2 regions of the Exiguobacterium sp. s138 genome follow, and region 2 is predicted to be linked to the other one. Evidence: a T-box and tRNA genes for the amino acid it is inferred to sense, from the RefSeq annotation. Region 2 holds a T-box; the other holds one or more tRNA genes.
What was found. A T-box is a leader RNA that pairs with one kind of tRNA and senses whether it is charged. The one in region 2 lies ahead of ileS (isoleucine--tRNA ligase), so its partner is inferred to be a tRNA-Ile.
Positions count from the first base shown of each region.

Region 1: it encodes a tRNA-Ile, which carries the amino acid that the T-box ahead of ileS (isoleucine--tRNA ligase) is inferred to sense. The anticodon was not compared.

Region 1 covers NZ_JACSMW010000001.1:200,881-211,454, reverse strand. Annotated here, with positions in the region: gene KNP91_RS01075 (superoxide dismutase) at 1-407, opposite strand, end outside; gene KNP91_RS01070 (alpha-amylase) at 501-1,961, opposite strand; tRNA gene KNP91_RS01065 (tRNA-Ile) at 2,092-2,165, opposite strand; tRNA gene KNP91_RS01060 (tRNA-Met) at 2,177-2,250, opposite strand; gene KNP91_RS01055 (Na/Pi cotransporter family protein) at 2,370-4,010, opposite strand; gene KNP91_RS01050 (hypothetical protein) at 4,350-4,703, shown strand; gene ispG (flavodoxin-dependent (E)-4-hydroxy-3-methylbut-2-enyl-diphosphate synthase) at 4,896-6,005, shown strand; gene KNP91_RS01040 (5' nucleotidase, NT5C type) at 6,106-6,675, shown strand; gene KNP91_RS01035 (GGDEF domain-containing phosphodiesterase) at 6,698-8,542, opposite strand; gene KNP91_RS01030 (NAD(P)H-hydrate dehydratase) at 8,682-10,127, opposite strand; gene KNP91_RS01025 (Fur family transcriptional regulator) at 10,273-10,574, opposite strand, start outside.
Region 2 covers NZ_JACSMW010000002.1:90,108-100,681, reverse strand. Annotated here, with positions in the region: gene ileS (isoleucine--tRNA ligase) at 1-2,038, opposite strand, end outside; T-box leader at 2,096-2,323, opposite strand; gene KNP91_RS04305 (DivIVA domain-containing protein) at 2,324-2,845, opposite strand; gene KNP91_RS04300 (YlmH family RNA-binding protein) at 2,872-3,645, opposite strand; gene KNP91_RS04295 (YggT family protein) at 3,645-3,917, opposite strand; gene KNP91_RS04290 (cell division protein SepF) at 3,920-4,243, opposite strand; gene KNP91_RS04285 (YggS family pyridoxal phosphate-dependent enzyme) at 4,445-5,116, opposite strand; gene pgeF (peptidoglycan editing factor PgeF) at 5,103-5,879, opposite strand; gene ftsZ (cell division protein FtsZ) at 5,962-7,122, opposite strand; gene ftsA (cell division protein FtsA) at 7,161-8,465, opposite strand; gene KNP91_RS04265 (cell division protein FtsQ/DivIB) at 8,695-9,474, opposite strand; gene murG (undecaprenyldiphospho-muramoylpentapeptide beta-N-acetylglucosaminyltransferase) at 9,536-10,574, opposite strand, start outside.

The DNA.
Region 1 (10,574 bases), on a different contig from region 2:
ACGATAAGCCACGCCCAGCCTGAACCGAAACGTGTTGTTGCTGCTTTTGTAAACTCATCTTTGAACGTATCAAACGAACCGAATGATTCGTCGATTGCTGAAGCAAGTTCTCCAGTTGGAGTTGCTCCATCGTTCTTTTTCAAGAGTTTCCAGAAGAACGAGTGGTTCCAGTGACCGCCACCATTGTTACGGACAGCTGTTTGAATGTTTGCAGGAAGTGAATCCAGGTTTTGAAGTAATTCTTCAAGTGATTTCCCTTCGTGCTCTGACCCTTCAAGTACTGCATTCACGTTAGTGACATACGTATTGTGGTGTTTAGAGTGGTGAATCTCCATCGTACGAGCATCGATATGTGGCTCCAGCGCATCATAAGCGTAGCCGAGTTCTGGTAATTCAAATTTTGACATTTTCATGTCCCCCTTTATCCTATTTTCGGAATTTCAGTACTCTTTAAGACTAGCAAAAATAGTTGGTCAGGCGCAAGCAATGACCCTCAGAAATTACTGTTCGTCACGCGGGGCGAATACCGAGACACCGCCACCTGGAACCGGGAAAACACCGAAACCTTCTTCATCAATCACAACAGGCTCTTCTTGGTGATTTGTATAATCGAACCACTCTTCTCCGGCACGTGTTTCGCCGACAAACATCCGTTTTTCACACATATCCGCATTTGAGAGCAAGACGGCACATCCTGAGTTCGGGAATTCTTCGACACCGCGACGCACCCAGCCGACGCAATGTGCATCATCCAGATAGTCTTCCTGTTCACCGTATGCTTTATGGTAACGCGTATACAACAACGCATCGATCATCTCTTTTTTACCTTCGACCGGATGCGGTCCTTGCACACCATAGTAATCTCCGTAGAAGACACATGGATAACCGTCTTTGCGTAATAAAACAGAGGCATATGCATGCTGTTTGAACCAGTCATCGATCCACGACTCAAGCGATTCGCCCGGTTGGGAATCATGATTATCAACAAATGTCACGGCATTCGTCGGGTGGGATTCGACGAGTGTATCCGCAAACAACGTCGTCAAATCAAAATCCTGTCCTTGTTGCGACGCTTCATGGAATTTATAGTGAAGCGGCACATCAAACAAATCAATCGTATAATCGACACTGTCTAAGAACTGGCGGCAGTCATCTAAGTCCGACTTCCAAAATTCGCCGACCATATAAAAACCGTCCGGATCGTCTCCGATCATCGACTTCGCGAACTCGTTGACGAATTCATAGTTGATGTGTTTGATGGCATCCAAACGGAAACCTTGGCAATTGATTGTTTCTTTAAACCAGTTTCCCCAGTTGATCATTTCTTGTCGGACTTCCGGATGATTGTAATCGATGTTAGCGAACATCAGATAATCATAGTTCCCGAATTCGTTGTCGACTTGATCGTTCCAATCTTTATTTTTACCGGAAATCTTAAAGACACCCGTTTTTTCTTCCCGTGCATCAAAATCTGTTCCATTAAAGAATTCATGTGTCCAGATGAAATCCGAGTATTTACCGTTTCGTCCCGGGAACGTAAACTTCGTCCAGGCCTCGATTTCAAACTCTTCTGAAATTTCTTTCGAACGGTCTTCCGGATGTACTTCCACGACGTTAATCGTTTCGAGCTCATCGGCTGCCGCTTTATGGTTCATGACGACATCGGCGTAAACGGCGATATCATTTTCATGTGCGACTTGAATGGCTTCGATCAACTCGTCTTTTGTTCCGTACTTCGTGCGGACTGTTCCTTTTTGGTCGAACTCTCCTAAATCATAGACATCGTAAATGCCATACCCTGTATCTTCATCTGATTGTCCCTTTGACGCTGGTGGAATCCAAACAGATGTGATGCCTGCAGCACGCAGTTCCGGCGCTCTCTCTTTCAAGCGTTGCCAATGCTTCCCATCATTCTCTACATGCCACTCAAAAAACTGCATCATCGTATGGTTACGTTCCATCTCTCTTCGCTCTCCCTTAAATTGCCATAGTATGAATATTATTGTATTAACATTATTACAATATCTTTAATATTCCCCAAGCAACCAAAAATAAACGCACACCCAAAAAAAAGAGTGTACGTTTATACAATGGACCCTGCAGGACTCGAACCTGCGACCGGACGGTTATGAGCCGTCAGCTCTAACCAGCTGAGCTAAGGGTCCTTAAGTAATAGTAGCGGCGGAGGGAGTCGAACCCACGACCTCACGGGTATGAACCGTACGCTCTAGCCAGCTGAGCTACACCGCCATGATGGTTAAAAACAACTAATATTAGATTACTAAAATCGATCTGAAATGTCAATAAATTATCTTAAAAAAACAAAGAGGAATTTCTTTTCAGAAATTCCTCTTCTCTCATATTTTCTTTCATGCCGTTCCGGAACGTTGTTCAAGCACCAAATCCGTAATGTTAACGGCATGATCCCCGATCCGTTCCAGGTTCGACAGCAAGTCAACAAAAATCATACCGGCTTGACCTGTACATTCGCCTGCATTCACCCGTAAGACATGATGCTTGCGGAAGGAACGTTCCAGTGAATCGAGTTTCCCTTCCAGTTCAAGCACTCGGCGTGCCAATGAAACATCATCCAGTTCGACTGCTTTAATGGCGGTCTCAACGATTTTTTGCGTCAGGATATACATTTCATCCAATTCTTTTTTCGCTTTTTCAGTAAACGTAATCCGGTTAACGATCTGGAAATCGACCAACTCGATGACGTTTTCGACATGATCCCCGATCCGTTCAAAATCGTTGACGGCATGCATGAGCAGGGAATGATCATTCGATTCCCGCTCGGACAAGTCATGCGCGGCGACTTTAACAAGGTAGCTTGTCACTTCCGTATTCAGATGGTTGATCGCATACTCAATCTGACCGGCATCCGAAACATCCTTTTTATCGTGTGATTGCGTATAACGATGTGCTTTTTCAAGTGCGTCTTTCGAGAATTCTCCCATCCGCAACACTTCCAGTTTCGCCTGGCTTAACGCAAGTGACGACGACTGGTTCAGGATATTTTGATCGAGGTGGCGCGGTTTTGAATCGACGGTCGTATCCGTTCCAGGGACGACTTTTTGGACGAGCCATGCGATTTGCGCGATGAACCAGCATTGAATCAGCGTATTGACGACGTTAAACGTTCCGTGGGCAAAGGCAATCTGCATTTTCGGTTCCAAATCAAGTGCACCTGTGATCCACGTTATAAAACTTGAGAACAGCGGTAAAGCCAGCAAGAAGATGACTGTCCCGACGATGTTAAAGATGACGTGTGCGGCGGCTGTCCGTTTTGCCGCAATCGAAGCCCCGAGTGCCGCAAGGACTGCTGTGATTGTCGTCCCGATATTATCACCGAACAAGACCGGCAATGCCGCTTTGATATCGATCATTCCGCCGTCATACAATTCTTGTAATATCCCGATCGTCGCAGAGGATGATTGGACCAACATAGTAAAGACCGTTCCGACAAAAACACCGAGCAAAGGGCTATCCGACATCGATACCGTCAAATCACGGAACCATTCGCTTGATTCAAGCGGTGCCATTCCGTCTCCCATGAGCGTCAATCCATAAAAGAGCGCCCCGAAACCAAAGAAGATTTGACCGATGTATTGAATCCGTTCTTTATTGAAGAAGAAAATCAAGAACGCTCCGAGCGCAATCGCCGGGAGTGCCGCTTCCTTCACGTTAAAGCCGATGATAAAGGCAGTGATGGTCGTTCCGATGTTCGCCCCCATGACGACACCGATGGCTTGACGCAGGTTCATTAATCCGGCGCTGACCAGACCGACGACGATGACAGTTGTTCCGGATGATGACTGGATCAAGACCGTAACGACGATACCCGCTAAAATCCCGAGAAACGGGTTGGAGGTATATTTATCTAAAATGTACCGTAACCGGTCTCCCGCTGTTTTTTGAAGACCATCTCCCATATACTTAATACCGAATAGGAAAATACCGAGTCCACCGATAAAGGTGAAAATCATTTCCTGTAAATCATAGTTCATCTTGTCATCTCCTCATATAAAAAGTGGAATTGATTTGTTGTTAAGAATTCATTGTTTCAACCCCCTTATTATGTAAAGGTCTGATGAACTTGTAAATAGTTTTTCACACATTCGATTGTTAAGGTTTTATTAATCTGTACCAAAACAGATAAACCCTTTAAAAAAAGGGTTTATAACTAATTTATTTGTTGTTATAAAACAGAAGAAAGAGTGATTGAATTGCATTTTTTAAGTCAACTACTTAATTACTTACAAACTACCTTAGTTCCAAATCGCGGTTTTTTAAAGACTCGTCTCGCTGATGTCTCCCTTTATTTTTGTGGATTAGCATGGATTTCCTTGTGGTCAACAATCATTGACAGCATCTTTCTCCAGCAGTCGATTCCGTTCATCATTTGGTTTATCCTGCACTTCATTTTTATCGCAATCGCGATTTTGTTGTACCTGTTATCCGTTTCCTATCTGAATCGCTGGTTCATTCAGTGGATTTTGCCAAGACCATGGGCGTTTCGCCAAGTATTTCCTTATACGGTCGCCGCAAACATCTGGACCTTTCCAATCGGTGTTTTCCTGTATCAGTTCGGCTATCCGACTTTAGGAGTTGTCTTCATCATTGCCGGGCACTTGATTTATTCGTTAACCCCGCTCCTGCTTGCCCGACTAAAGAAAAAATCATCCCGTCCGTCTTCTTGAAACTAGATGGATGAATCTGTTGAAGGAAAAAAACGTCCATCCGGCGACGGATTGACTTTCCACTATTCGTGTTAAACAATTGTAAATGTTCAATTTTCGTTCTTGTTTCTCGATTTTTAGGGAATAGTTCGATATGATAGTACAAGTAGTCACAAACAATCTGGCGTTATGCCACAAAAGGAGATTTTCGATATGCCGAAAATGGTCCATCGCTCTAAGACTCGTCCCGTTCGTGTTGGGGACCTTGTCATTGGTGGAAATAATGAAGTCATCATCCAAAGTATGACGACAACAAAAACACACGACGTCGAAGCGACTGTCGCTGAAATTTTACGCCTTGAAGAAGCAGGATGCCAAATCGTCCGCGTTGCTTGTCCAGAAGAACGTGATGCGCTAGCACTTGCAGAAATCAAGAGCCGGATCAACATCCCGCTTGTCGTAGATATTCATTTCAACTATAAACTTGCGCTCATGGCAATTGAGGCGGGTGTTGATAAAATCCGAATCAACCCGGGTAACATCGGACGCCGCGAGAAAGTCGAAGCGGTCGTTACCGCAGCAAAGGCGAAAAACATTCCAATTCGAATTGGTGTTAACGCCGGTTCACTTGAAAAACACATTCTTGAGAAATATGGTTATCCGACAGCTCGTGGGATGGTCGAAAGTGCTTTGCACCACATTAAGATTCTTGAGGATCTCGATTTCCACGATATCATCGTTTCCTTGAAAGCATCTGACGTTCAATTAGCGCTTGAAGCATATCAACTCGCTTCCGAGTCGTTTGATTATCCGTTGCACGTCGGAATCACGGAATCTGGTCCTTTACGGACAGGTTCTTTAAAATCAGCTGCCGGTCTCGGAGCGATTCTATCACGCGGTATCGGGAATACAGTCCGTGTCTCTCTTTCTGCCGATCCGGTCGAAGAAGTCAAAGTTGCAAAAGAAGTCTTGAAATCATTTGGTCTTGCTGCTAACGCAGCAACATTGATTTCGTGCCCGACATGCGGACGGATTGAAATCGATTTAATGGCGATTGCAGCAGAAATCGAAGATTATATCGATAAAATTCAAGTTAACATTAAAGTTGCAGTTCTCGGTTGTGCCGTCAACGGTCCCGGGGAAGCCCGTGAAGCCGATATCGGAATTGCCGGTGCCCGTAACGAAGGATTGTTATTCCGTCACGGGGAAATCATTCGTAAAGTTCCGGAAGCAACGATGGTCGAAGAATTGAAAAAAGAAATCGATGCGATCGTTCTTGAAAAAGAAGCGGAAAAAGAAGCCGCAAAAGCAAGCCAAGCTTAAGTCAAAAGAGCCCTCTTCCCGGAGCGGCTCTTTTTTTCGTCTCCGCATTTCGATTATGTTATACTAGTGGCAGAAAATTTATAGAATGTTGGTGATGTAAGTGAAAATCGGAATTGATATTGATGGAACAATCACTCATCCTTCTTCGTGCTTTAACTATATGAACAAATATCTCGGAACATCGATTGATTTTGAGATGGCCTCTGAATACGAACTTCATACCTATACGGATATGCAGCAAATCGAGTTTTGGGAATTCATGGTCAAATCGGGTCATGAACTCGGCATCTACCGTGAATCCATCCCGCAAGAACTTGTCAAACAGCACCTGTGGGATTTAAGAAAACAATATGATCTCCACTACGTGACGGCCCGGTCAGAAATCGTTCGTCCCGTAACGGAAGAATGGATTAAACAGCATGAGTTACCGCTCGATTCGCTGATCATGACCGGCTCACACGACAAAGTCCAAGTCGTCCGTGATTTGTCACTTGATCTCTTCATGGAGGACCGTCTCGAAAATGCGATTCAAATTGCAGAAGACACATCGATTCCCGTCATTTTGTTTGATGCGCCTTATAATCGTCGTCCCGTCCCTGAAAATATCGTCCGTGTCTCTTCCTGGAATGAGGCCGTTCAACAAATTCATAAATTTGCCCCAATTCGCTGAAACAATAAAAGCGGAAACGACATTATTCTGTCGTTTCCGCTTTTTTAGTTTCCAGTAAACAGATGATTTCTTCGAGCAGAACCGGTTTTGCAAAAAAATAACCTTGGAATAAATGAATTCCGATGTCTTTTGCAATTTGTACCTCTTCTCCCGTCTCAACCCCTTCGACGATACATTCCACATGCATCGATTGACTCAACTGAAAAATCGACTCTAAAATCGACTGTCTTTTTTCAGACTCTTCGACTTGTTCAATGAATTGTTTTGGTACTTTAAGCTGACGAAGCGGCAATAACCGTTCCAGAACATGATACGAAGCATGTCCTGTCCCGAAATCATCCAATGAGACCGGGAAATCCAATGTCTTAATCCGGCGTAATGCCCGGAGAATCGGTTGGCTTTCAAAATCCAAAGACTGGCTTTCAGTAATTTCAATTTTAATCTGCTTCGGCTTCAAACTGTATTTCAGCAGCATCCGCTCAATAAACGGCATAAACGACTCATCCGTCAATTGCCGCGGAGATACGTTGACCGACAGACTAAACTCTTCCGGAACGAGACCAATCAGCCGTTTTCTTGTTTTACATCCTTCTTCGAAAACCCACTCGCCCAACCGGATGATCAAGTCACTCTTTTCTGCGATTGGAATGAAAACCGTCGGACGTTCTGCTCCCGGAATGGTCGTATTCCAGCGAATCAAGGCCTCTAATCCAATGAAACGGTCCTGATTGGAATCATACTGCAATTGGTAGACCAGGTAAAAATCATGATTTACATCCGCTCGCGACAATGCTTTGGCGGCTTCAACGCGAAGCGATTGTTCTTTGCGCCATTCTTGATTCAGGCACATCACTTTTGCCGAATCCCGGATACTTTCCGGAAAGGCAGAGGTGATCTGGTGAATCCGTTTTGTCATACTGAGTTGATCGACTTCCCCGTCATCGATGACAATATAGAGATTAACATAAATTTGATGGTTTTCGACCTGGTACGGAGCAGACATACGTTGACTGAGACGTGTCATTTCCTCCTCACACGATACGCCGGGCGGTTTCTCCATGACGACCATCAGCGTTCCGCCTTCAACTCGCACGATCGTCAAATAAGGAGGTAATAATGTTTTCAGACGTTCGATACAATCAATTAAGACCTGTTGCTGAATTTCCTCTCCAAAATATCGTGCGAGTTCATGGTAGTTTTCCAGATGAACACCGACCAGTAACAGATTCTTCTGATCCACATGCAGAAATCGTTCTTCCAGTCCGCGGACATTAAGCAGTTGCGTCTGTAAATCGTGGCGGGCCGACTCATGCAATTGATCTGCCAGTTGTTGCAGGCGACTGAGATTACGAAGATGCAGATGATTGATGATCAAAGCGATACAGATGGCAATCCCGATCATCCCAAGCCTCGCGTAATGATCTGTCGGATCAATCTCCACAAGAATCGTATCTGAGCGCACCATGATGAATACGTTCGTCGCGACGATGAGGACAACGGCATACCAAATCATGATCCGGTCATAGGCAATCAAGGCGATCATTAAAAATAAAAAACAACTGGCCCAGACGGTGACTGAGGCATAAGGTAACATACTGATGGAAGCGAACGGAATACTCAGTAACATGACGGACAGAAAGTGTGATTTATGATGAGCTGTCAACCGACTGCGGCTGATCAAAAAGGTTATGATTCCAATAGAAAGCAAAACAGCCACAGTCGTCAACTGATTTAAATAGGCATTTCGAATGGTATGATCCGTCGTCCCTAAAAAAATCAGGGCGCCGACGCTCATTAAGAACAACGCAAAATTTCCGATCCAACGCTGTTGATTACGGACAATCTCATCTACTGTTTTAACGGGCATCTGTCTCCTCCTTTCTTAAGATTAGACTGTTTAGCCATTCGGCATCACTTCATCATACTCCTGCTCTTCCTCTGCCAGCAATTATTCTTTTAACAAAAGAGATCTACTTCTTTATAATTGAAGAAATAGACCTCTTTGCTCAGTTCTTTACTCGTCCAAGTTGATCAATCACATCTGTCGCCACGATACTGCTTGGATGAAGCTGTTGTTCGACCTGCTTGGATGCTTGGGCGTACCAGGATGCACCAAGTGCAATCAACTGTTCAACCGGGATGTGTTTAAAGTATTCTTTTTGACCAAGCAGACTTGTGAGGATACCAAACAGCGTATCGCCACTGCCTCCTTTCGCCAACCCGCTGGATGCTCCGTTGATCACGTAACCACCGCCCTCTGGTGTTGCAATGAGAATCACATGGGCTTTCAAGACGACGATCACTTGATGCAAGACCGCATATTCGCTTGCCTGTCCGAATAAGTCATCCTGGATTTCCCGGACAGTCCGTTTCGTCATCCGTGCAAATTCTCCGATATGTGGCGTGACGACAATCTCCGCCTTCCGTTCCGGATAGCTGTCGCGAATCAATGCCCCGGCATCAAGAACTACCGGAATGTCTTGTGCAAATAAGAGCTCGATCCAATCGGAAATCGAATCTGAAGTCAATCCGGGGCCGATTCCCGCGACATTCACCTGATCGAGCATCTCTTGAATGGCTGTCGTTGTCTGATTGAGAACCATCGCTTCCGGTGCGTTCATGATGAGTCCGACTTGTGCTGTCGGAACCGTTGCAACTTGTAATTTCCCGACTCCAGATCGTAATGCTGCGCGGGCAGCCAGTTGAATCGAACCGGGCATCGTCTCGCTTCCGCCAATCAACAGTGCCGTTCCGTATGTCCCTTTATGACCGTACGGATCACGGGTCAATAACGGCGCAATCGATTCGGACATCAGTTGCCATCCCCCAAAAGCCGGCAATCCCAAATCAATCTTCTCCAGCTTCCCAAAGAACGGAGCCGTCTTCAACAAGAAGGCGGATCGCTTAAAGGCATGAAGTGAAAAAGTCACATCAGCCCGGATCGCTTGTCCGGAAAACCCGTTCGTTTGATCGGACGGAATGCCGCTCGGTATATCGATCGCGTATAATTTTGCTCCTTGTTGTTTTTGTTCACGGACCCAGTCAAATACATCATGGATCGATTTCGTCAGTCGGGATCCGTCAAATCCGGTTCCAAAGATACCATCGACGATTACGTCGTATTGTCCGCAGACTGCCTCCGTTGCGAGACCGAAGTTTTCTGCATAGTGCTGATGCAGATGAGCCGTCGCGGTTTTCACCTCGCCGAACGGCGCATGCATCGTCACGTCGTACCCGTCCCGGACGAGTTCACGGCCAATCACGTAACCGTCTCCCCCATTATTTCCTGTCCCGCACATCACCAGAATCCGCTCTTCCCTCGTATGCCTGTTCTTGATTCGCTTTGCGATTTCACTACCCGCTCGTTCCATTAATACTTCCAGCGGTAAACCGGATGTCTTTGCCCATTCATCAATTTGGCGAGCTTCTTGTGCATCATAAATCATTTTCATCACCTCTGTTCGTCCTATTCCCGTTTTGTTTCATTTCAAGCCGGGACGAATCAAGAGATTTTCAGCAAAAAGAGAGGGCCGGATGCGATCCGCCCCTCTCCTTTATCAGTTGTCGCTTTCGTTACACTCTTCAAACGCATCTCGCTTATTTCTGACAAGCGGCACAGCGTCCGTAAATTTCAAACTTATGATCCTCGACCTCAAAACCAGAGTCCTTAATCGGCGAAACCCATTCCATCGGACAGACATCTAGTGTCTCCGTCTTGCCGCATGTCCGGCAGATCAGGTGATGGTGATGATGACCCGACTGACAGGCGGCTCGAAATTTCATTTCCCCGTCGAGTTCCGTCGTCTCCAAAATATCGATTGCCGCAAAATCATTTAAATTCCGGTAAATCGTATCGTAGCTGAGTGAAGGATGCGATACACGCAACTCCTCCGCCACTT
Region 2 (10,574 bases):
TCCGCATGAAGCGATCCGATTCCGGCAAGTCTTTAAATGCCACACGGTGCGTCGTGTGATCGAACTGGTCGAGGTTTCCGAGCAGGAAGCGAACCGTATTCCGGATTTTCCGGTAAGATTCCGATACTTGTTTGAAGTTGTCCATTGAAGCACGGACATCTGATTGATAATCGACGGAAGCCACCCAAAGACGAAGAATTTCCGCTCCGAACTGTTGCATGATTTGGATTGGTGCAATCGTGTTTCCGATTGATTTCGACATCTTCCGCCCTTGACCGTCAAGGACGAATCCGTGACTGACGACCGCTTTATAAGGTGCTTTCCCTGTCGTTGCGACGGATGTCGAAAGAGACGAGTTGAACCATCCGCGATATTGGTCAGACCCTTCCAGGTACAAGTCAGCCGGACGCTCGAGTTCCGGACGTGTCGCGAGGACACCGGCATGGGATGAGCCGGAATCGAACCAGACGTCCATGATATCCGTCTCTTTTTTGAAGATGCCGTTCGGGCTTGCCGGATGCGTAAAGCCTTCCGGTAACAGATCAACGGCTTCGCGCTCATACCAGACATTTGATCCGTGAACGGCAAACAGATTGGCGATGTGGTCGATTGTTTCCGGTGTGACGATTTCCGTACCGTCTTCAGCATAGAAGATCGGCAATGGGACACCCCACGCGCGTTGACGGGAAATGACCCAGTCTCCGCGGTCTTTGAACATGTTGTGAAGACGTGTTTCGCCCCACTCCGGTACCCACTGAACTTCTTTGATTTCATCGAGGATCTCCGCCCGGAAATCTTTGATCGAAGCAAACCACTGTGGTGTCGCCCGGAAGATAACCGGTTTTTTCGTCCGCCAGTCGTGCGGATACGAGTGTTTGATGAACGACAGTTTTAACAATGCACCGGCTTCTTCTAGTGCCACACCGATTTCTTTGTTGGCATCTTCATAGAATAATCCTTCAAAACCAGGTGCTTCTGCCGTCATGACCCCTTTGTCGTCGACCGGACAAAGGACATCAAGACCGTACGCTTGACCGATTCGGAAGTCATCTTCCCCGTGTCCAGGCGCAGTATGAACGACACCCGTCGCTTCTGCCGTGACATGATCGCCGAGCATGACAAGTGATTCGCGGTCATAGAGCGGATGTTTCGCTTTGATGTATTCAAAGTCGGCTCCGTCGAAGACACGACCAATCGTCGCACCTTCCCAGCCGAGGGCTTCGATGACTTCCGGTACGAGTGTTTCGGCGACGATATAGCCTTTTCCTTCGTGCTCAATCCGAGCATACGTCAACTCACCGCTGACAGAGATCCCGAGGTTCGCCGGAATCGTCCAAGGTGTTGTCGTCCAGATGACGAAATGATCCGTCGGCTCCAGGATGTTTTTTCCGTCCATGACTTGGAACGCCACATAGATTGCAGCCGAACGTTTATCCTGATATTCGATTTCTGCTTCTGCGAGAGCAGACTCCGAAGACGGCGACCAGTAGACCGGCTTTTTCCCTTTATAGATGTATCCTTTATTCGCCATATCGCCGAACAGACGGATTTGTGCCGCTTCGAATTCCGGTTGTAACGTGATGTATGGATTGTCGTAGTCACCGAGAACACCAAGACGCTTGAATTGTTCCCGTTGGTGATCGACTTGCTCTAATGCATATTTGGCACACAGCTCACGGAATTCTGCGACCGACATCGACTTCCGGTCGACACCCGCTTTTTGAAGCGCTGTTTCGATCGGAAGTCCGTGCGTATCCCAACCCGGTACATACGGAGAACGGAACCCGTTCATCGACTTGTAACGGACGACGATGTCTTTTAAGACTTTGTTTAATCCGTGTCCCATGTGGATGTCTCCGTTAGCGTAAGGAGGACCATCATGAAGAATGAATGTCGGCTTGCCGGCATTTTTCTCCTGGACGGCTTCATACAGATTCATCTCGTTCCAACGTGCCTGCATATCCGGCTCACGCTTCGGCAGGTTTCCCCGCATTAGAAATTCCGTTTTCATCATCAATAACGTATCTTTGTATTCCATCTGGCATTCCCTCACTTATCTGAATTTTGCGTACAAAAAAAGCCAAACACATCCCCTGATAGGGACGAGTTGGCTTGAACTCGCGGTACCACCCTACTAGCAACCGTGAAAAACGGATTACCACTTAAGAGCCTGATAACGGAGGCGAAACGGTGGAACTTACTGAACAGGTTCAGTTCCACACTCAAAGGGGATACCTTTTATCCTTGACTGATCGGGCTCACACCGGTCCCCGATTCGCTGACAGTATTTAGATAAAAGACGTGTCCTTCTCAATGATTTAACTTATACGACATCGTCGTCATTATACGCAACTGCCGGAATCTCGTCAAGCACACCCCGGGTCGAACTATCAAATGCATCCCAGTCGTGGCTCGTCAACAATTCCATCTGTGCGTCGATCAATACTTTGAATCGATTACGGTACAATTCGATTTTTTTACGCATCTGTTCGACTTCAAAATCAGTCCGCTGCGCTCGGCGCTGTGCCGCATCCTGCAGTTGTTCGGCTTCCCGTTCTGCTTGTTTGACGATAAGGCTGGCTTCTTTCGTCGCATTCGCTTTGACTTCTTCTGCCGCTTCTTGTGCCACGATGATGGATTTGTTTAGGGTTTCCTCCATCGAGCTGAAGTAATCGACACGAGACTGCATGTTTTGAATGACTTCTTGCTGTTGACGGTTTTCCCGGAGCAACAATTCAAAATCTTTGATGACTTGATCAAGAAATTCATTGACCTCATCTTCGTCATAGCCGCGAAACTTACGTGTAAATTCCTTATTGTGAATATCAAGTGGCGTCAATGGCATGATGAAATCCTCCCTCAGCTTGTTGGTTATCCTTTTAGCAGACCGTATTGCAGTTTGATCCGGTCCCGTTTCGTTGAACCGAGTACGGCAATTAACTTGACACGTCCCGTTCCGCGAAGTGACAGTAAATCGCCTTCCTCTAACAAAAAGCTCGGATCTTCAACGATTTTATAATTGACTTTACTTTCACCCTGCTTAATCAGGCTTTGCGCTTTTTGTCTTGAAAATCCAAGGATTTCACTGACGACCGTATCAAAACGGAGCGAACTGACAAATCCCAGTTCTTCCTGCCATTCTTGATCCTTGATTTTCAACTGTTCTTCTGAATCCACGAGTGACAACCGGATCTTGGTTTTCCCCGCACGATCGACGTTCGCTTCAATATAAGAAGCCACTTCTTTCGCGACGGCGAACTGGACGAGTTGATCTTGGATGACGACGTCACCGAATTTCCCTCGTTTTAATCCGACGTTTAGTAATGTCCCTGTCACCTGGCGATGCGAGAGCTCGACGAATTTTGTGGGATAATGGATACGATAAATGGCGATATCAAAATCGTTGGCATCAAGCTCGTAATAATCAGGGGCAATGAGGGCACGCTGTCGTTCCGCACCTTCAAAACCGCCCTCAAAAAAGAGGGCACATTTTGTTCCGACAAGTTCTCGGGTAATCTGTTGTTCACGCGGATCCAGAAAGTCTGTCACTTTAAATGTGTAGGTCGCTTCGACATGGTCGATCCAGTTTAGGACAAGATCGACGAACTCCCGCTCATGTCCGCGATAATGATCATAAACGCTCATTAGAAGAAGATCGCTCGAATGCCTGCCTGTGCCAAATTAAGCACTAAAAAGGCAACGATAGGTGAAATGTCAAGCATACCTCCGATGGGCGGGATAATCCGTCGGAACGGTGCGAGGAAAGGTTCGACTAACATGGCCAGGACTTGACCGAATCGTGATTCACGTGCATTTGGGAACCACGATAATAAAATATAGGCAATCATGACGTAGCTGTAATATTGAAGTAACGTGCTGAGTGTACGACCGATTGCGTACATGACTTGCGAATCCATGCTTACCACCCCTTATGGTTGATATCATCTTCACCGAGCAGATTTGAGATACTTCCGGCCAGCTCGACGTTGTTCGGTACACAGAGGAGTGTATTTTGACTGATAGTCGTAATCGTTCCATCAAGAGCAAACACGACACCTGACAGGAAATTAATCATTTGGCGTGATTGATCTTTAGACATCCGTTGCATGTTCACGATGACAGCACGATTTTGACGAAGATGTTCGCCGATTTCCTGTGCTTCGTTAAACACACGCGGCTCACTGAGAATGACTTGTGATTTCGCCTTTTTTGTATGAATGGGTACGATGTTTGATTGTCTCACAGGGTCCTCCTTTTGAGTAACAGTAGGGGTAGAATCCTCATAATACTCGTCATATTCTTGCTGTGATGCACCTCTACCTTTATTTATTGTAGCATCATTTTCATATTCGAGTTCATCTAAATCGTCTGTATTACCGAGAAATAGATTTTGCATTTTTGTTTTGAATCCCATATCAATTCTCCTTTCGTATATCTAGGCAATTTATGACTGGACTAACGTCGTACCGATTCGGACATATGTCGCGCCTTCTTCAATGGCAATCTGATAGTCCGATGACATCCCCATCGACAATTCCATGCACGGTGCATGCGGGAGTTGACGGGTTGCCACTTCGTCTCGCAAGACACGAAGTGAACGAAAAACCGAACGGAGTACTTGTTCGTCTTCTGTCAACGGAGCCATCGTCATCAGTCCGATTACACGGACCATCGGATATTGTCCTACCTCATGCAAAAATGAGTGGACATCTTCCGGATCAATCCCCTGCTTGGATTCTTCACCAGAAACGTTGACTTGCACAAAACAATCGACTGGCTGCTTGGCACGTTTATTGATTTCTTCCGCAAGATGCAAGCGGTCCAAGGAATGTAACACGTCAATCCGATCAATGACTTGCCGGACTTTACGGGTCTGCAGTGTTCCGATAAAATGCCACTCACAGGCCTCACGTCCTAAGACCGTTTGTTTGTCGGTCAATCCTTCCGGACGATTCTCACCCAGTGCCGTTATACCTGCCGCCAGCAACTCCGCCGCCACTTCACTTGAAACTGATTTCGTCACGCCGATCAATTGTACCTGCTTTTTTTGATCGGTCTTTTCATACGCCTGTTTCATGTTTTGTCGGACTTGTTGTACATTTTCAGAAATTGACATCGAGAGACTCCTTTACAATCAAACTGGCAAACCGTCCACCATGATCCCCATGACGATAGGAGAAGTAGTCTTCCGCCTGGCAGTTCGTACAGATTCCTGTATCCAGCACATCACCGACACCACTGCGTTCGGCTAACATGGCATTGGTTTTTTGAAGTGATAACATAGCTTTTCCGTCTTCTTTTTTAGTATAAGGAGACTCTTCCAAGTTCAGTTGGTCAACCGCCTCAAGAACAGGACCATCGACTTCATAACAACATTCCCGGATCGAGGGTCCGATCACCATCTGAATCGAAGAACGTTCGGCACCGGCTTGTTCCATCTTTGTCAATGTGGCTTCGACGATGTTGGCAACCGTTCCGCGCCAGCCGGCGTGAACGTTTGCAATGATACCTGTCCGCGGATCACAGAAAAGGAGCGGCACACAGTCTGCAAACAGCATCATCAATAAGACGTTTGAATCCGTTGTCACCAGTCCATCTGTACCCTTGATTGCCGTTTCGTAATCTGAGGCTCCACGACCGGACTCGAGGGTCGTTACTTGCTCGACATGATTGCCGTGCACCTGTTCAGCCCATACTGAGTTTTCCAGGGCTAAATCCAGTTGCCGCACGATGACTTCACGATTTTTAATGACACCTTCCGGATCATCTTTTACATGCAGTCCTAAGTTGCCTTGACCGTGAGGTGCTGAAAACTTTGTCGTAAACGCTGCACGGACCGTTCCTGTCGGGGTATCCCATTTTATCCATTGACCAAACATCTCATCCCATCCTTTTTTAAAAAAAGAGGTGTCGCTTACGCGACACCTCTTGATCTAGCAGTCGTGTCTCGGGAATATCGAATTAACGATTATTCCGGCGAAGGAAAGAAGGAATATCCATCGTCTCTTCGACATCTGACCCTTTTGCTGATTCTTGGTTCGAGCTAATAGGTGTCTCTTCGACTTGCGGTTTAGGTTCTTCAGCTACTGGTGATGGTGTCGACGCCTGCTTTTTCTTGAGCAGGTTTTTCATCATTTCTTGTGCTGACGGGATTTCAAAATCGAGTGGCTCGTTTTCGAATTCCGTTGCGATGACCGTAACAATGATTTCGTCTTCCAAGTTGTCATTGATGACTGATCCGAAGATTAAGTTGACTTCTTCGTCCGCAGCGCTTTGAACGATTTGTGCAGCTTCCGTTACTTCGTAAAGGCTCAAGTTCGCACTACCGGTGATATTCATCAAGACGCCTTTTGCACCTTCGATCGATGTTTCAAGCAATGGACTCGAAATCGCTTTTTTCGCGGCTTCTGTCGCACGGTGTTCACCCGTTGCAACACCGACACCCATCAATGCTGAACCTTTTTCCGTCATGATCGTTTTAACATCCGCGAAGTCCAAGTTAATGAGACCCGGAACGGCGATTAAGTCCGTAATCCCTTGAACACCTTGACGAAGCACGTTATCGGCTTCTTTAAAGGCTTCAAGCATCGGCGTGTTACGATCGACGATTTCAAGCAATTTATCATTCGGAATGACGATGAGTGTATCGACTTTTTCTTTAAAGTTCTGCACGCCTGAAACAGCATGTTGCATCCGTTTGCGGCCTTCGAACATGAAAGGTTTTGTGACGACACCTACTGTCAACGCACCGATTTCTTTAGAAATTTCAGCGATGACCGGTGCTGCACCTGTTCCGGTACCGCCACCCATTCCTGCTGTTACGAAAACCATATCGGCACCAGATAGAATTTCTGTCAACTGTTCGCGGCTTTCTTCGGCAGCTTTCTTACCGATTTCCGGATTTGCTCCGGCACCAAGACCACGTGTCAGTTTTGCTCCCAGTTGAAGTTTTACATCCGCCTGTGACATGTTTAGAGCTTGTGCATCCGTATTGACAGCGATGAATTCTACGCCTTGGACACCATGTTCAATCATTCGGTTGACAGCGTTTGAACCACCGCCACCTACTCCGATGACTTTGATTTTAGCTACTTGGTCCATCATTTCATCAAAATGCAACATAAAAGGGGCCCCCTATTTTTTTACTGATAATTTTTTATTTAGCCGAAAAATTTCTCAAAGAAACTGCTGAATGACTTCCGCTCTTTTGGAGGCTGTTCCTTCTGTGGTCGCTCTTCGCGTACTGAAGGTTGGGAAGGGTGTGCAAGTAACTCTTCTTGCTCACGTCCTTGTGCGGCTATTCCCTTTTCGTCCGCCCGGTCAAACCCTGACTTCGAAACGGCACTGCGTGACAGCACGTAGCGTAACATTCCGGCAGCGACAGCATACTTCGGATGACGAATCCCTAAGCTGGCTGGTTGATACACGTTCACGCTTTGTTTAAAGATCCGCTTACCGAGTTGGTCAATTCCTGGTAAGGAAGAACTGCCGCCACAAAGAATGATGCCGCTGTTCATTTGTGCATATCCGGCTTGTGTCATTCGTTTCTGGATCATTTCAAAAATCTCTTCCAGACGGGCTTCCAGTACAAAACCGATCTCCGTCTGTGGTTCGAAACGGTGTTCTCCGTTAATCGTCACGTAGGAAACTTTCTCTTCCGGGTCTCCGAGTGCTTCCAGTGCGACACCATATTCTTCTTTGGCGAGTTTTGCATCTTGGTATTTACAATTCATTTTATACGTCAAATCGCGTGTCAGATGATCTCCGCCATACGAAAGTGTCGTTGAGTACACTAAATCATTTTTTTCGTAAATTGAAAGAGTGGTCGTTTCATGTCCGATATCAACGATTCCGACACCGAGTTCCAATTCATCAATCGAAGCTGCAATTCGTGAGACGGCCAAACTTTCCAGCACATACCCCGCAAGTTCCAACCCAGCTCGTTCGATGGAACGTTTGATGCTATGTAGAATCGTCTTCGCTCCGATAATCAGCTTCCCTGTCACTTCTAGACGATAACCGATCATGCCACGTGGATCTGTGATCTCCGTCTGCTGATCGACAGTAAACGTTTTAGGTAAAACATCGACAACGCTCAATTCGTTTGGAATCCGCATCACCATGGCAGAATGAAGGACATCCTTCACATCATCATCCGTGATTTCGTTATCTTCCCCTTTGATTGATGTCATCCCTTGGCAATCCTTGACTTGGATGTGCTCACCGGAAATTGCTACATATACTTCACCAATCGGTTCACCGAGTGTGCGCTCCACTTCTGCAACCGCTTGTTTAATGGCATTTACTGTTTGATCGATGTCGACGATGACACCTCGCTTGACGCCTGCAGATGGTGCAGACCCTTCCGCTAAGACATTCAGTGTTCCACCTAGAAGTTCACCGACGATGAGTTTCACTTCCGATGTCCCAATATCTAGTGCGGCAATCGTACCTTTCGTTTCCATGGGAGTGACACCTCCACTTTCATAATACTAATCCTGTCGTTCCTGTTTATATTTACAGGAATCGAGACAATCTTCTTCTCGTTTAAGTCTACACTATAAAAAACCTCACGAAAAGAAGTTATTGTCTAACTTACCCATCTAATAGATTACGATTTGATGACGATGTGTCCGCTTTACTACTAATGAAAACAAACGTTTGTCAAACCCGTCTAATACAGGGTGTTATTTACTATTTTTTACCTTTATATGGTTTGAAATAGATACCACCATCAATGGTAATCGTTCCTGTTTTACCTTTTGGCAATGCAGAAATCACTTTGACATATTCATTCAACGAGTTAGAAAAAGCCGATGTACTCAATAAGACGGTATTTCCGTCCGTCATGAATAACTTTAATCCGCCTTTGTCGGTCTGGTCATTGGCTACGATTTCCGAAATCCGGCTCCGGACTTTCGGCTCGATTTTAACGAGTTCCTTTGTCAGACGTTCCAAGGACTGATCCGTAAATCCGGTTAGAATCGGTGCATCAAACAATTCTTCCTTCGACTTTCCGGGAATAATCGTTCCGTCCGCTAAGACGATCCGGGCGCCCGGTTTGTCTTTGGCATACGCGATTTCTTTTTCTTCGACGACATCCACTTCATAATGGTGTAAAAACGTTTTTTTCATCGTCGCTTCGCGAATACCCGGAACATCTTCAATCCGTTCCAACACGGCTTCTTCCGACACATTGAAAGCATGTGTCTCCTTCACCTTAATACGTGATGCTTGAATGATGTCTTCCTTCTTGACGTTCACGGTGCCAGTGACATCAAATGTCGCGACACGCGAGAAACTCGATTGAAGATAGAAGACGACACCAATCAATAGACCGATCAGGATGAGGACATAGATTAAACGCCGGTTCGCCTTTTTCCGACGCTGCTCACGGACATATGGAATTTTATCTTCTAAGCTGCGGACAGTCGCATCCATCTTCGGCTGTCTGGCCGGTTGTTGTTCCTTCACGTAAGCCTCTCCCTCCATTATGTTTAATTTCAGTACCTTATCGGTCTATTCCTGCAATGCTTTAGTTTTTTCGCTGAATCAACCGTAATAATTCATCGACCAGATCACTTGCCGCATTTGGCATACCAAGCGCAAGTGACGCTTTTGACATGTCCGCTTGATCGGCAATTGCTTTCGTACAAGCGTCGAACAATCGGTCTCCCGTCAACTCGGATTCCCGAATCAACAGACTGGCTCCTGTCTCGACGAGTGACGAAGCATTCACTTCTTGATGATTTTCCGTCACGTACGGGCTTGGAATCAAGATACTCGGCAAACCGAGCGTCGTCAATTCAGCTAACGTACTTGCACCGGAACGCGAGATGACAAGTTGACTCGCTTTTAAAATTAACGGCAGATCATAAATGAACGGACGCAATTGAATCCGGTCGGGTAATATGCCGAGCTGAGCCTGAATGTCTTCGTGGTGCACCTGTCCCGTGACGAACAATAACGACCAGTCAGTTTCTGTCAGCTTGGGAATCATGTCGACGACTGCTTTATTGATGGCTGGTGCCCCCCGGCTGCCGCCGTAAACGACAATCAGAGGACGATCTTGTTCAAAACCGTATTTTTGTTTTTCTTCGACTGGATCAATCTGCAGCATCGCAACTTCCGAAGCACGGGGATTCCCGATTAAAATCGTCTTCCCTTCATTTTTGCCGAAATGATGACCAGATCCCTTAAAGGACAAGGCCACTCGGTCAACATAACGCGCCAGGAACTTATTCGTGATTCCCGGTAAACTGTTTTGTTCATGGACGAGTGTTTTATATCCCATCTTCGCTGCTGTGTATAAAACCGGACCGCAGACGAAACCACCCGTTCCGACCACGATATCCGGTTGGAAGTCGCGCAAAAGCTTCCGGACGCGGACAACACTTTTTAAAAAGCGGAAACCGGTCTTGACGTTTTCAAACGATAAGGAACGGCGGATCCCCGAAATTTCAATCGATTCGAAAGGAATACCCGCTCGACGGACGATATCTGCTTCGAGTCCATTCTCTGTTCCGATGTACAACACTTCGCATGGCGTCCGACGTTCAATTTCTCGAATCATC